3 regions of the Mesorhizobium sp. M5C.F.Cr.IN.023.01.1.1 genome follow, and region 3 is predicted to be linked to each of the others. Evidence: predicted binding sites of a transcription regulator. Region 3 holds the regulator's gene; each other region holds the start of a gene.
The links. The regulator PhoB, encoded in region 3, activates phosphate uptake and scavenging genes when phosphate is short. The targets are predictions, from matches to a motif close to TGTCATNNANCTGTCAT.
Positions count from the first base shown of each region.

Region 1: the regulator PhoB is predicted to act here: its motif matches at 1,453-1,469, upstream of phnF (phosphonate metabolism transcriptional regulator PhnF).
Region 2: the regulator PhoB is predicted to act here: its motif matches at 1,702-1,718, upstream of pstS (phosphate ABC transporter substrate-binding protein PstS).

Region 1 covers NZ_RZSU01000092.1:5,298-9,454, forward strand. The annotation lists gene EOA78_RS27330 (carbon-phosphorus lyase complex subunit PhnI) at 1-297, opposite strand, end outside; gene phnH (phosphonate C-P lyase system protein PhnH) at 299-910, opposite strand; gene phnG (phosphonate C-P lyase system protein PhnG) at 910-1,371, opposite strand; gene phnF (phosphonate metabolism transcriptional regulator PhnF) at 1,493-2,242, shown strand; gene EOA78_RS27350 (zinc-binding alcohol dehydrogenase family protein) at 2,266-3,282, opposite strand; gene EOA78_RS27355 (ABC transporter permease) at 3,350-4,157, opposite strand, start outside.
Region 2 covers NZ_RZSU01000014.1:66,539-70,695, forward strand. The annotation lists gene EOA78_RS08495 (Na/Pi symporter) at 1-395, opposite strand, end outside; gene pstS (phosphate ABC transporter substrate-binding protein PstS) at 482-1,576, opposite strand; gene EOA78_RS08505 (2OG-Fe(II) oxygenase) at 2,004-2,747, opposite strand; gene EOA78_RS08510 (nodulation protein NfeD) at 2,915-4,157, shown strand, end outside.
Region 3 covers NZ_RZSU01000008.1:100,072-104,228, reverse strand. The annotation lists gene EOA78_RS05835 (ROK family protein) at 1-1,239, shown strand, start outside; gene phoB (phosphate regulon transcriptional regulator PhoB) at 1,417-2,106, opposite strand; gene phoU (phosphate signaling complex protein PhoU) at 2,123-2,830, opposite strand; gene pstB (phosphate ABC transporter ATP-binding protein PstB) at 2,866-3,681, opposite strand; gene pstA (phosphate ABC transporter permease PstA) at 3,694-4,157, opposite strand, start outside.

The DNA of each region.
Region 1 (4,157 bases), on a different contig from region 3:
CATCGCGCCGGTGTCGATCGCGTTGGTGTAGCCAAAGCGTGGCAGCGTCGTGCGATAGGCGCGGACCAGGAAGATCGCCTCGATCATGTCGCCACGCGCCTGAACGATGGCTAGTGCCGCCAATTCCCGGTCGTAAAGCGAACCTTCGCTCATCACTCGGTCGACGCCGAGCGCCAGCTGCTCGACGATCTGGTCTAGGCGAAGCGCCGGCACGGAACGGTCGCCGCGTCGGCGGTCGGCGAGCAGGGAGTGGGCGTTGGCAATGGCCGCTTCGCCGCCTTTTACCGCGACATACATATTACGCCTCCATCGTCTTGATGCGCGTCGTGCGCGGCAGGCAGGCAACGCCGTCGGGGGTGGCAAGGATGATGTCGACGCCACGCGGAAAGCGCTGGTTGTTCTGCTTCCATTGTTCGACGAAGTGGCGCGGCATCTGCGCCGGCGCGATGGTTGCAGTCTTTTCGATGCCGGGACCTTCGAGCAGCAGAGGGGCGCCTGAAACGAGATCGCTCACCTGCAGGATCAGCGTCGTGGAGCGGTCGGGATAGTCCTGGGTGCCTTGTGAAAAGCCGTCGAGCGCCATCATCTCGGCCGGCGTGGCGATCAGCGCGAAATGCGCATCGGCTGGCGTGTTGGCCAGTGGCGCGCCGGTGTGGAAGCCGAGCCAGGATTTCACCGCTGCTGGGGCCTGCAAAACGAGGTCGAACCAGAGCGGCGTGTCGTTGTCGCACAGCGCCAGCGCGATAGCACCCGCGGTGGCCGACAGCGGCGCCGGCGGGCGGGCAAAGACCGGGAGGGGCTGCAGGGTGCCCGGCCGCGCCATCGCGTCCATCACGGCGCGGAATACCGTCTGGGCGTCGAATACCGGATCGGCAAAGCCGCCCTCGATCGCTTGCGTTGCGATGTCCATCAGTCTTCTCCGCGTACCATGGTGAAGAAATCGACCTTCGTTGCCGCCGTCTCGGCGCGCCGCCGTTCACGTGCGCTGGCCAGTGCGGCCTGCAACGGCGCAATGAGTTTGGTCTCGACTTCGTTACGGCGGGTGGGATCCTGCCAGAGCGCGTCGGCTATCGCCGCCAGCCTTGCCTTCTGCTTGTCACGGCCGAGCGCGTAGCAATGGCCGATTTCTCCTGAGGCAAGCCGCACCGTCGCGCGGGTGACCGTCGCTTCGCCGACATTGAACGGCGCGCCGCCGCCGCCGATGCGGCCACGCACGGTGACCAGGCCGGTTTCGGGACCGCGCAGGAGTTCCGCTTCCGAAGGCAGGCCGGCTTGGTTCCAGAGGCGGACGATATCGTCACCGGTCGATTGCGCTAGGGTCGCCATGGCGGCCTTGCGCTCAGCCTGATCGCGCGCTTCCTGTCCTCGCATGGCAGCCATTCCTTCTCGTTCCGAATTTGTATAATGATGTGGACAATTATACAAATTGTACCTATTCTCTAAAGCGTGTCCATGACGGATCGATGACAGGGCGAAAAGATTGGGGCAAGAGATGATCGGTCAGCAGATGGCCAGCAGCTTAGAGCGGCGCACCGGCATCTCGCTGTGGCGGCAGATAGCCGACCAGATCCTCCATTCGATCGCCGTCGGCGACTTTGCCGAGAATGCTGCGCTGCCACCGGAAGTCGCACTGGCCGAGCGCTATGGCGTCAACCGCCATACGGTGCGCAGCGCCATCGCAGCACTGGTGCAGGATGGCGTGCTCAGGGCCGAACAGGGGCGCGGCACTTTCGTGCTTTCGCGCAAGCGCCTGTCCTATCCGATCGGCGCCCGCACCCGTTTTTCGGAGGGCTTGCAAGGGCAGGCGACGGAGCGCCGCAGCGTGCTGCTAGAATCGGCGGTCGAGCCGGCCAGCCGGCGTGTCGCAGAAGGCTTGGGTCTCGCCAAGGGTTCCAGCGTCATCCGCCTCGAAACACGCGGCGAAGCCGACGGACAGTCGGTCTCGCGCGCCACCGGCTGGTTCGACGCGAAACGCTTCGCAGGCATCGAGACCGCTATCGCGGAAACTGGATCGGTGACCGCCTCGCTCCAGCGTTTCGGCATCAGTGACTATCTCAGGCAATCGACAGTGCTGTCGGCGCGCCACGCAGATGCCGCCGATCTCGCCGATCTCGATCTGCAGTCCGGCGCCATCGTGCTGGTCACGGTCGCCGTCAACGTCACGCCGGACGGCCAGCCGATCCAGTTCGCCGAAACGCGCTTTCCGGCTGAGCGCGTCGAGCTCAAATTATCGGCGCGGTAGGTAGGTGCGCGTCTATCCCGGTCTCATCCGACCTGAATGACCGCCTTGATCAGGCCGGATTTCTCATGCGCCCAGCGGGCAAGGTCGCGCGGCGTGTCACCAAGCGTCGTGCGATGGGTGACGAGCTTTGCCAGCGGCACAGCACCATCGCGGATCGAAGTGGCGACATGGTCGAAGTCGGCGCGCAACGCGTTGCGGCTTCCGATCAGCGTCATCTCGCGCTTGTGGAATTCGGGATCGGAAAAGACGATATCGTCCTTGACGACGCTGACCAGGACCAGCGTCCCGCCATGCGCGACTTGGGCGAACGCCGAGTGGACGGACTGGGTGTTGCCGGTGGCATCGAAAACCACGTCGAAGCCTTCGCCGCCGGTCGCCTCCCGCACCAGATCGATTGCCGATCCCTTCGAACCGTCGAGGGTGGCAAAGCCGAGTTCGCTTGCGGCGAAATCCAGCCTCTCGGCACTCGTGTCGAGCAGCGTCACGTCGAGACCGGCGATGCGGGCAAACAGCGCCGTGCCGAGCCCGATCGGCCCGGCGCCGATGACCAGCGTGCGCGCGCCTCGGTCAGCCAGCGAGCGCCGCACGGCATGCGCCCCGATCGCCAGGAATTCGACGGCGGCGGCATCCGCCAGCGACAGGCCGTTTGCCGGATAAAGATTTTGCGCCGGCACCAGGATCCGTTCGCACATGGCGCCGTCGCGGTGGACGCCGAGCACCTCGATCTTCACGCAGCAATTCGGCTTGCCTTGCCGGCAGCCGATGCATTTGCCGCAAGCGAGATAGGGATTGATGATCACCGGTTCGGCGCCGGCGAGATCGACGCCTTCGCCGGCCTCGATCACAGTGCCGGAAACCTCGTGGCCCATGATGCGAGGATAGGCGAGGAACGGATGCTTGCCCTCGAAGATATGATAGTCGGTGCCGCAGATGCCGACATGACTGACCGCGACCAGCGCCCAGCCAGAGGGCGGAGTGCCTGGCGCCGGGCGGTCTTCCAGAACAAGCTCACCGGGCGAGCGGCAGACGACGGCTTTCATACTTCAATCCAGTCTGTTCATGAAACCGCCGGCCCGCTAGCGCCGGGCCGGCGGTCGTTAATATGGACTACTTGCCGCGGCGGCGCAGGCCGTCGAAATAGACGATGACGATAATCAGCACGCCGGTAATGATGCGCTGCCAGAAGGCATTGACGTTCAAGAGATTGGCGCCGTTGTTGATGGTGGCGAGGATGAAGGCGCCGAGCAGCGGTCCGTGCACCGAGCCGACGGCGCCGAACAGCGAGGTGCCGCCGATCACCGACGAGGCGATCGCCTGCAATTCCCAGCCCTCGGCCTGCGTCGGATTGCCGATGCCGATGCGCGACGCGAGCAGCACGCCAACGAAAGCCGCGCACAGGCCAGACAGCGTATAGGCCATGTAGATGGTGCGCTGGACGTTGACACCGGACAGACGCGATGCCTCGGCATTGGAGCCGACCGAGAACAGATAGCGGCCCCAACGGCTGTGATGCAGGAAGACATAGGCCGGGATACCGACGAGGATCACCATCCAGAACAGGTTGGGGATGCCGAGGAAGGAACTGCGCGAGAAAAGCTGGAAGGCATCGTTGTTGATCGAAATCGAGTTGCCGTTGGTCATCAAAAGGCCGATGCCGCGCAAAGATGTCAGCGTCGCCAGCGTGATGATGAAGGGCGGCAGGCCCATCTTGACGATGCCGAAGCCGTGAAACAGGCCGATGGCGACACCGACCAGCAAGGTGAGCAGGACGGCGAGGAAGATCGGCACGCCGGCATTGATCAGCATCGCAGCGATGACGGTTGCAAAGCCAACGACGGCGCCGACGGAAAGGTCGATGCCTCCGGTGATGATGACAAAGGTCTGGCCGACCGCCAGGATCGCGATCATCGAACCT
Region 2 (4,157 bases), on a different contig from region 3:
TTTTCGCTTTTGGCGAAGCAGTAGACCAGCGAGAACACGCCGGCCAGGATCAATCCGAGCGGACCGAGCGGCAGGGCGATGAGCCCGTTGCCGAGCGTGGTGCCGATATTGGCGCCCATGATCACGCTGATCGCCGGTCGAAGCGCGATGACGCCGGCATTGACCAGGCCGACGACCATGACGCTCATCGCCGTCGACGACTGGATGACGCCGGTGATCAATGTTCCTGCCAGCACGCCCTTGATCGGCGTTCCGGCAGCCTTGGCGAGAAAGGCGCGCATCCGGTTGACCGACAGCGCCTGGATGCCGTTGGCCATGAAGTCGAGGCCGAGCATGAAAATGCCCAACCCGCCGATCACCGGCACGAGGATGTCCTTGAAGATATCTATGTCCATGTCACGCAGTCCCCAACAAGCCGTCACCACGGCGCGATATGACGTTCAGTTCGGGTGCTGCGCGAGCAGCAGCCTGGCTCTTCCGCTCAGTTTCCGACGGGCTCTTGCCTTGCCCAGTATTGTTCGACCTGATCGACGAGCGTCTTCGGCAGCGGCACATAGCCGAGTGCGGCGGCATCGCCCGCACCTTGTGCGAAGGCGAGCCGGAAAAGGTCGTGCACGCGGCGATAGCGATGTTCCGAACGGCCCGAGACCTGAACGATCGCGAACACTGCCGTGCTGATCGGATAGGCGGCGTCGCCGTCTCGATCGGTCAGCGAAGCGAAGAAATCGGTCGTTTGCGCCCAGTCGATGGATGTCGCGGCGGCCTGCACGCCCTCCGGCTCCGGCTTGACGAACTTGCCGGATTTGTTCTCGATTAGCGCGTAGGAAAGGCTTGCGCGCTGGGCCTGGCCGGATTCGGCATAGGCGATCGCGCCTTTCGTGTCATGCACGGCTCGAATGAGGTTCTGCGTGCCTTCCGCATCGGCGCCGAGCGGCCACGAGATCAGCGTATCGGCGCCGTATTTGCTCTCCCACTCGCCGCTGACCGCCGACAGATACTCCGTGAAGACAAAGGTCGAGCCGGAGCCATCCTTGCGGTGAAGGACGCTGATCCTGAGATCGGGCAGCGCCAGATCCGGATTCACCGCCTTGATCGCGGGATCGGACCATGACTGGATCTTGCCCAGATAGATGTCGGCCAGAAGCGGCCCCGTCAGGCGAAGGCTTCCCGGGCCGATGCCGTCGAGATTGACGACGACGGCGATGGCGCCCATCACGATCGGAAACTGCTGGCGGCCGGCTTTCCTGAGGTCGGCGGCATTGATCGGCGCATCCGTCGCGGCAAAGTCCATGTCCGGCTGGTCGAGACGCAGGACGCCGGCGAGCGAGCCGACGATTTCATAGTCGACCTTCCAATCGGGCGAGATATAGTCGCCGCCATCGGCGCGGGCGCTCTCGTAGGCCGTCGCCCATTTGCCGATGATCGGGGCGGCTAGCGTCGATCCGGCGCCGCGAATAGGCTCGGCTTGTGCAGCGGCCCCGATCATCAAGGCAACAGCGAGCGTGAGGGCGCCACTTGATTCCGCTATTTTCGCCCATTTGCGCCGTAGCAGCGCAAAGCTTGCTGGAAACATCATGGCGATCCCCGACTATACTGCGCAAACAAATAGCTAGTTTTCAGTTTTTGGTAGATATCAACAGTCATCCGCCCGGCGAGCGAACGCCGGCCGAGAAACAACATCGCTCATCGTATGAACCTTGGTTAACGATTGGATGACAAAGATCTTTGTGGGCGAAATTTTTATTCGGACTTCCGCAATCGCTTTGTCCGCCGGTCCTTAGGACTCGAAGAATTGGGGGTCCGATGCACTGAATTCCAACGTTGCGCCTCGCGCGGCTCACCCTTCTCCCCTTGTGGGAGAAGGTGTCGCCGAAGGCGACGGATGAGGGGTGTTCCAGCTTGGCAACGTTGGCGCTCCGTCCAACACCCCTCAACCGTCTTGGCGCTGCGCGCCAATCCACCTTCTCGCACAAGGGGAGAAGGGAGAAGGAAGTCTACAACCCTTACTTCGCGTCGTGGAAGATGATGCCCACGGTGTGGCGTATGCCGGAGCGAATCCGGCTGACCCCGTGCCTGAGATTGACGCGGTAGCTGCCTTTGCTGCCCTGGACCGGGCGATTGTGGACCGCAAAAGCGACTGCATCGCCCTGGCGCAGCGGCACCACCTCGGCGCGGCTCTGCATGCGCGGACGCTGTTCGGTCAGCACGAACTCGCCACCAGTGAAATCCTTATCCGGCTCGGACAGCAGGATCGCCACCTGCAGCGGGAAGGCAAGATCGCCGTAGAGATCCTGATGCAGGCAGTTGAAGTCGCCAGGACCATATTGCAGCAGGAGCGGCGTCGGCCGCGTCTGGCCCTGCTCGTGGCATTGCTTGAGGAACGCGGCGTGTTCGCCCGGGTAGCGCTGGGCGATGCCCATGCGCTCGTTCCAGTCGTTGGCGACCGCGGCCAGGCGCGGGTAGAGTGCGGTGCGCAAGCCGCCGATCAGGTCGGGCAAGGGATAGCGGAAATAGCGATACTCGCCCTTGCCGAAGCCGTGCCGCGCCATGTGGACATGGCTGCGGAAATGGCTTTCGTCGGGATAGAGCCCGGCGATCTCTCGGCACTCCTGCGGCGTCAGGAGCTTTTCCATCACCGCGCAGCCATAGCCGCTCATTTCCTCGGCCAATGCCTGCCAATCATATCCGGCGACCCGCGCTTCCGCCGATGGGACCGCGGCCTTCGAGCCTATCGAATGAAGGGTCATGGCTTTTCCTCCTCTGGCTTGATGGGCCTCTGCTCATCAGATGGGTGAAACGGCGCGTGCAGACCACCCGTTTCCTGCCAACGGTTTACGCACAGCTGCTTTCACCCGCCGCCATGTCATGGATTTCGGCAAAATCGGGCCCATATCCCTGATAGGGAGCTTTGAGCGTGAAACTCGCGCGTGTGGCCCTGATTGCCGCGGCTTTTGTAGCCGCTGTGGCTGTTTGTTCCTCTTCCGCAACCGGAGAGGCGAACGGCCAGGAGAGGACTGCGCTGCGCATCGAGATAGACGGCGCCATCGGTCCGGCGAGCGCCATGCAGTTCGAGGAAGCGCTGGCGGTGGCCGCAGAGCGGAACGCCGAGGTTTTTATCCTGCAGATGGACACGCCCGGCGGGTTGGTCACCAGCATGCGTGAGATCATCGCCGACATCCTCGCCTCGCCGGTTCCCGTCATCGGCTATGTCGCGCCCGCCGGCGGGCATGCGGCGAGCGCCGGAACCTACATCCTCTACGCAACCCATGTGGCGGCGATGGCGCCCGGCACCAATCTGGGCGCGGCAACGCCAATCGAGATGGGCGGGCCGCTGCCATCCTTTCCCGGCGGCGACGACAAGAACAATGCCCCAGAAGCCGGCAAGGACCAGAAGAGCCCACCGGCGGGCGATGCGATGATCGCCAAGGCGACGAACGACGCGGTTGCCCTGATCCGCAGCCTGGCTGAACTGCGTGGGCGCAATGCCGATTGGGGTGAAAAGGCGGTGCGCGAGGCGGCCAGCCTGTCGGCCAACGCGGCGCTGCAGGAGCGTGTCGTCGACTTCGTCGCCCGCGACACGACCGAACTGCTTCAGCTGGCTGACGGCCGGACGGTGGAAATAGCCGGCAGGAAAGAGGTGTTGGCGACCAAAGGGTTGCCGGTTGAAACGCTGGAGCCCGGCTGGCTCATCCGGCTTCTCGCCGTCATCACCGACCCGAACATCGCCGTGATCCTGATGCTGATCGGCGTTTATGGTCTCGTCTTCGAGTTCACCAGCCCAGGTGCGGTTGCGCCCGGCGTGGTCGGCACGATCTGCCTGCTGCTTGGGCTATATGCGCTCAACCTCCTGCCGATCAGCTATGCCGGCCTTGCCTTGATGCTGCTCGGCATCATCTTCCTCGTCGTCGAAGTCTTTAATCCCACAGTGGTCCTTGGGCTGGGAGGCGTGGCTGCGTTTCTGCTGGGCGCTGCCATGCTGCTCAGGATCGAGGGACCCGGCTTCGAGATGTCGTGGGCCGTTATCGGCACCGCCGCCGTCCTGACGCTCGGCCTGGCGCTGCTGACCGGCAGCTATCTGTGGGCGACCCGCAAGAAAGTTTCGCGTGTTGGCGCACAGGCCATGCAAGGGCTGCCGGCCAAGGTCCTCGACTGGGAGG
Region 3 (4,157 bases):
GGGATCCGCCATGACGATTTGCGCCGGCGCAACCGGGCGATGGTCATTTCGGCCGTACGCCGCGCAGGCCAGCCGTCGCGGACCGAGATCGCCGCAACCACCGGCCTCAGCCATTCGACCATATCGGCGATCTCTTCCGACCTGATCCAGGAAGGCATCCTGGCCGAGACCAAGGCGAGTGAGACCGTTTCGCTGAAACGTGGCCGGCCGCAGGTTGGCCTCAGCCTCAATCCGGAAGCCGCTACGGTATTGGCCGTCGTGTTGTCGCTGAATTTCCTGTCGGTCGCTGTCATCGACTATGCCGGACAAGTGGTCGCCGAGGAACAGCGCCGGCTGGACACGCTGACCATGTCGCGCGACGAGCTGATCGACGAATGTGTCGCCATCGTCCGGCGCCGGCTCGAAGACCCCGACCTCGACGTCCAAAGCGTCGCCCGCATCGCGCTGGCGATCCAGGGTATTACCGATTCCCATGCGCGCGCCATGTTGTGGTCGCCGATCACGCCGCAGACGAACATCGCCTTTGCCGACATTCTGGAACGCGAGTTCGGCATCCCGGCCATCATGGAGAACGACTGCAACATGATGGCCGTGGCGCTGCGCTGGCGCGACCCGGATCGCTACCGCGACGATTTCATCGCCATCCTGCTCTCGCATGGCATCGGTATGGGGCTGGTGCTGAAGGGCGAGCTGTTCACCGGCACCCATTCCTCAGGCGGCGAATTCGGCCACATGATTCATCGGCCGGGCGGCGCGCTTTGCCGCTGCGGGCGGCGCGGTTGCGTCGAGGCTTATGCCGGCAACTACGCTATCTGGCGCAACGCAAGGCAATTGAGCGAGAACGCCGAGCCGGTCGCCGATGTCAGCGACGCCGAGATGCGGGCACTGGCGGCCCGGGCGCGCGAGACGGACGGACCGGAGCGCGAAGCCTACCGCAAGGCCGGCGAAGCGCTCGGCTTCGGGCTCGGCAGCCTGTTCGCGCTGATCGATCCGGCCCCGGTCGCAATGGTCGGTGCCAGCGCTGCCGCCTTCGACCTGATCGAGCCGGCCCTGCGCGAGGCCATCGCCCAGACCGCCGGCGGCCAGCATTCGGGTTCGATTTCCTTCGACACCGAGCCGAACGAACTGCCGCTGATCCGAGAAGGCTGCGCCATGCGGGCGCTGAGCTTCGTCGACCAGGAGATCTTCGCGCCGAGCATCCAGGCACGAGCCGGCTCGGTCGGAAAGAACGTGGCTTGAATTCGAAGGCAGGGATCCCCGGATCGCGACTTGGGGTGTGTTGAGATTCAGGTCAGGCCGAGTCGAGAATGGTGGGTTCCGAGAACCGGAGCGGAGCGCACTTTTGGGTACGCGAGCACCGGAAAGCGCAGGAAGCCGCCGTTCGCAGGTCGGCATCACCTGAATATCAGCACATCCCTAGTCTTCCCTGATCGCATAGCCCGCGCCGCGGATGGTGCGGATGACATCGGGCATGCGACCATTGTTGACCGCCTTGCGCAACCGGCCGACATGGACGTCCACCGTGCGCTCGTCGATGTAGATCGTCTCGCCCCAGACATTGTCGAGCAACTGGCTGCGCGAGAAGACTCGACCCGGGTGCCGCATCATGAATTCGAGCAGCCGGAATTCGGTCGGCCCGAGCCGGATCTCGCTCTTCTTGCGATAGACCCTGTGCGATTCGCGATCGAGCATGATGTCGCCGACCTTCAGCACGCTGGACAGTACTTCCGGCTTGGCGCGGCGCAGCAGCGCCTTGACCCTGGCCATGAATTCCGGTGTCGAGAACGGCTTGACCAGATAGTCGTCGGCTCCGGTGGAAAGGCCGCGCACCCGGTCGCTCTCCTCGCCGCGCGCGGTCAGCATGATGATCGGCAGCCGCTCGGTTTCGGGACGCACCCGAAGGCGCCGGCAAAGCTCGATGCCCGAAACCGCCGGCACCATCCAGTCGAGCACCAGCAGATCGGGCACGTTTTCCTGCAGCCGGATTTCGGCCTCGTCGCCGCGCGTCACAACCTCGACCTGATAGCCTTCGGATTCCAGATTGTAGCGGAGGAGGACGCCCAGCGGCTCTTCATCCTCCACCACCATGATGCGCGGCGCGATCATCGGCCGGTCACTCCTGTCATGTCGCCGGCGCCGACATCGTCGTTTCGTCGAGCTTCGGGCGATCCGCCGGCAATTGCTGCCCGGTCACGACAAAGTAGGCGTTTTCGGCGATGTTGGTGACATGATCGCCGATACGCTCGAGATTCTTGGCGCAGAACAGCAGATGCGTGCAGGCGGTGATGTTGCGCGGATCCTCCATCATGTAGGTCAGGAGTTCGCGAAAAACCGCCGTGTATTTCACGTCGATCTTCTGGTCGTCGGCGCGCAGTTCTTTCAACGCGCCGGCATTGCGCGACACATAGTGCTCGACCACGCCGCGGAGCTGCTCGAGAACGAGATCCGCCATCGCGTCGATGCCGTGCGACAGATTACGCGGCGTGGCGCTCTGCCCGACTGCGCTGACCCGCTTGGCTATGTTCTTGGCCAGGTCGCCGATGCGCTCGAGATCGCCGGCCATGCGGATTGCGCCAACCACGGCGCGCAGATCTTGTGCCATCGGCTGCCGCTTGGCGATCAGGGTGATCGCGCTATCGTCGAGTTCGCGCTGCCGCGCATCCATGATGGCGTCGTCCGAGACAACACGCTGCGCCATCGCATTGTCTGACGCAAGCAACGCGCGGATCGAGGCTGCGACCATCGCGGCGGCGAGCTCGTCCATGTCGCGGATCAGCCTGTCGATGTGCTCCAGTTCCTCGTCGAAAGATGCGACGGTGTGTTCACCCATGATCCTGTCCTCGTGTTCGAAATTCGCCGGACCGCTCAGCCGAACCGGCCGGTGATGTAGTCCTGGGTGCGCTTGTCGTCGGGATTGGTGAACATCTTGTCGGTTGCGCCCTCCTCGACCAGGTAGCCGAGATGGAACATCGCCGTGCGTTGCGACACGCGCGCTGCCTGCTGCATCGAGTGGGTGACGATGACGATAGTGTAGTTCTGGCGCAGTTCGTCGATCAGTTCCTCGACGCGGGCCGTGGCGATCGGATCGAGAGCCGAACAGGGCTCGTCCATCAGAATCACTTCCGGCGACACGGCGATGGCGCGCGCGATGCACAGGCGCTGCTGCTGTCCGCCGGAGAGACCGGTGCCCGACTCGAGCAGGCGATCCTTGACCTCGTTGAACAGACCGGCCTTCTTCAGGCTCGATTCGACGATGCCGTCCAACTCGGACTTGCTCCTGGCCAGGCCGTGAATGCGCGGACCGTAGGCGACGTTTTCATAGATTGACTTCGGAAACGGGTTCGGTTTCTGGAAAACCATGCCGACGCGAGCTCGTAGCTCGACGACATCGATTTTCGGGTCGTAAACATCCTCGCCGTCGAGCGTTATCTTGCCGCTCACCCGCGCGATATCGATCGTGTCGTTCATTCGGTTCAGGCAACGCAGGAAGGTCGACTTGCCACAGCCCGATGGGCCGATCAACGCCGTCACCTGGTTCTCGCGGACATCGAGATCCACGTCGAACAGAGCTCGCTTCTCGCCGTAATGAACAGAGACCTTGTCGCCCTTCATCTTGATCGAAGGGGCATTGGTTGCGCTGCTCAGTTTCTGTTCGACGCCGGCTTCCGTCATGATGTTCATATCCTCTACCCCTTACCAGCGCCGCTCGAAGCGCCTGCGCAGTATCACCGCAATGGCGTTCATGATGACCAAAAACAGCAGCAAAATCAAAATCGCCGCCGAAGTCTTCTGCTGGAATCCAGCTTCCGGGAAATCCGCCCACATGAATATCTGCACCGGCAGGATCGTCGCGGGATCGGTGAAGCCGCCGGGAATGTCGACGATGAAGGCGACCATGCCGATCATCAGCAACGGCGCGGTTTCGCCCAGCGCATGCGCCATCCCGAGAATGGTGCCGGTCATGATACCCGGCATCGCCAGCGGCAGGACGTGATGGAATACGGTCTGGACCTTGGACGCTCCGATGCCGAGCGCCGCCTCTCGGATCGACGGCGGCACGGCGCGCAGCGAAGCGCGCGAGGCGATAATGATGATCGGCAGGGTCATCAGCGCCAGCACCATGCCGCCGACCACCGGGGCTGAGCGCGGCATGCCGA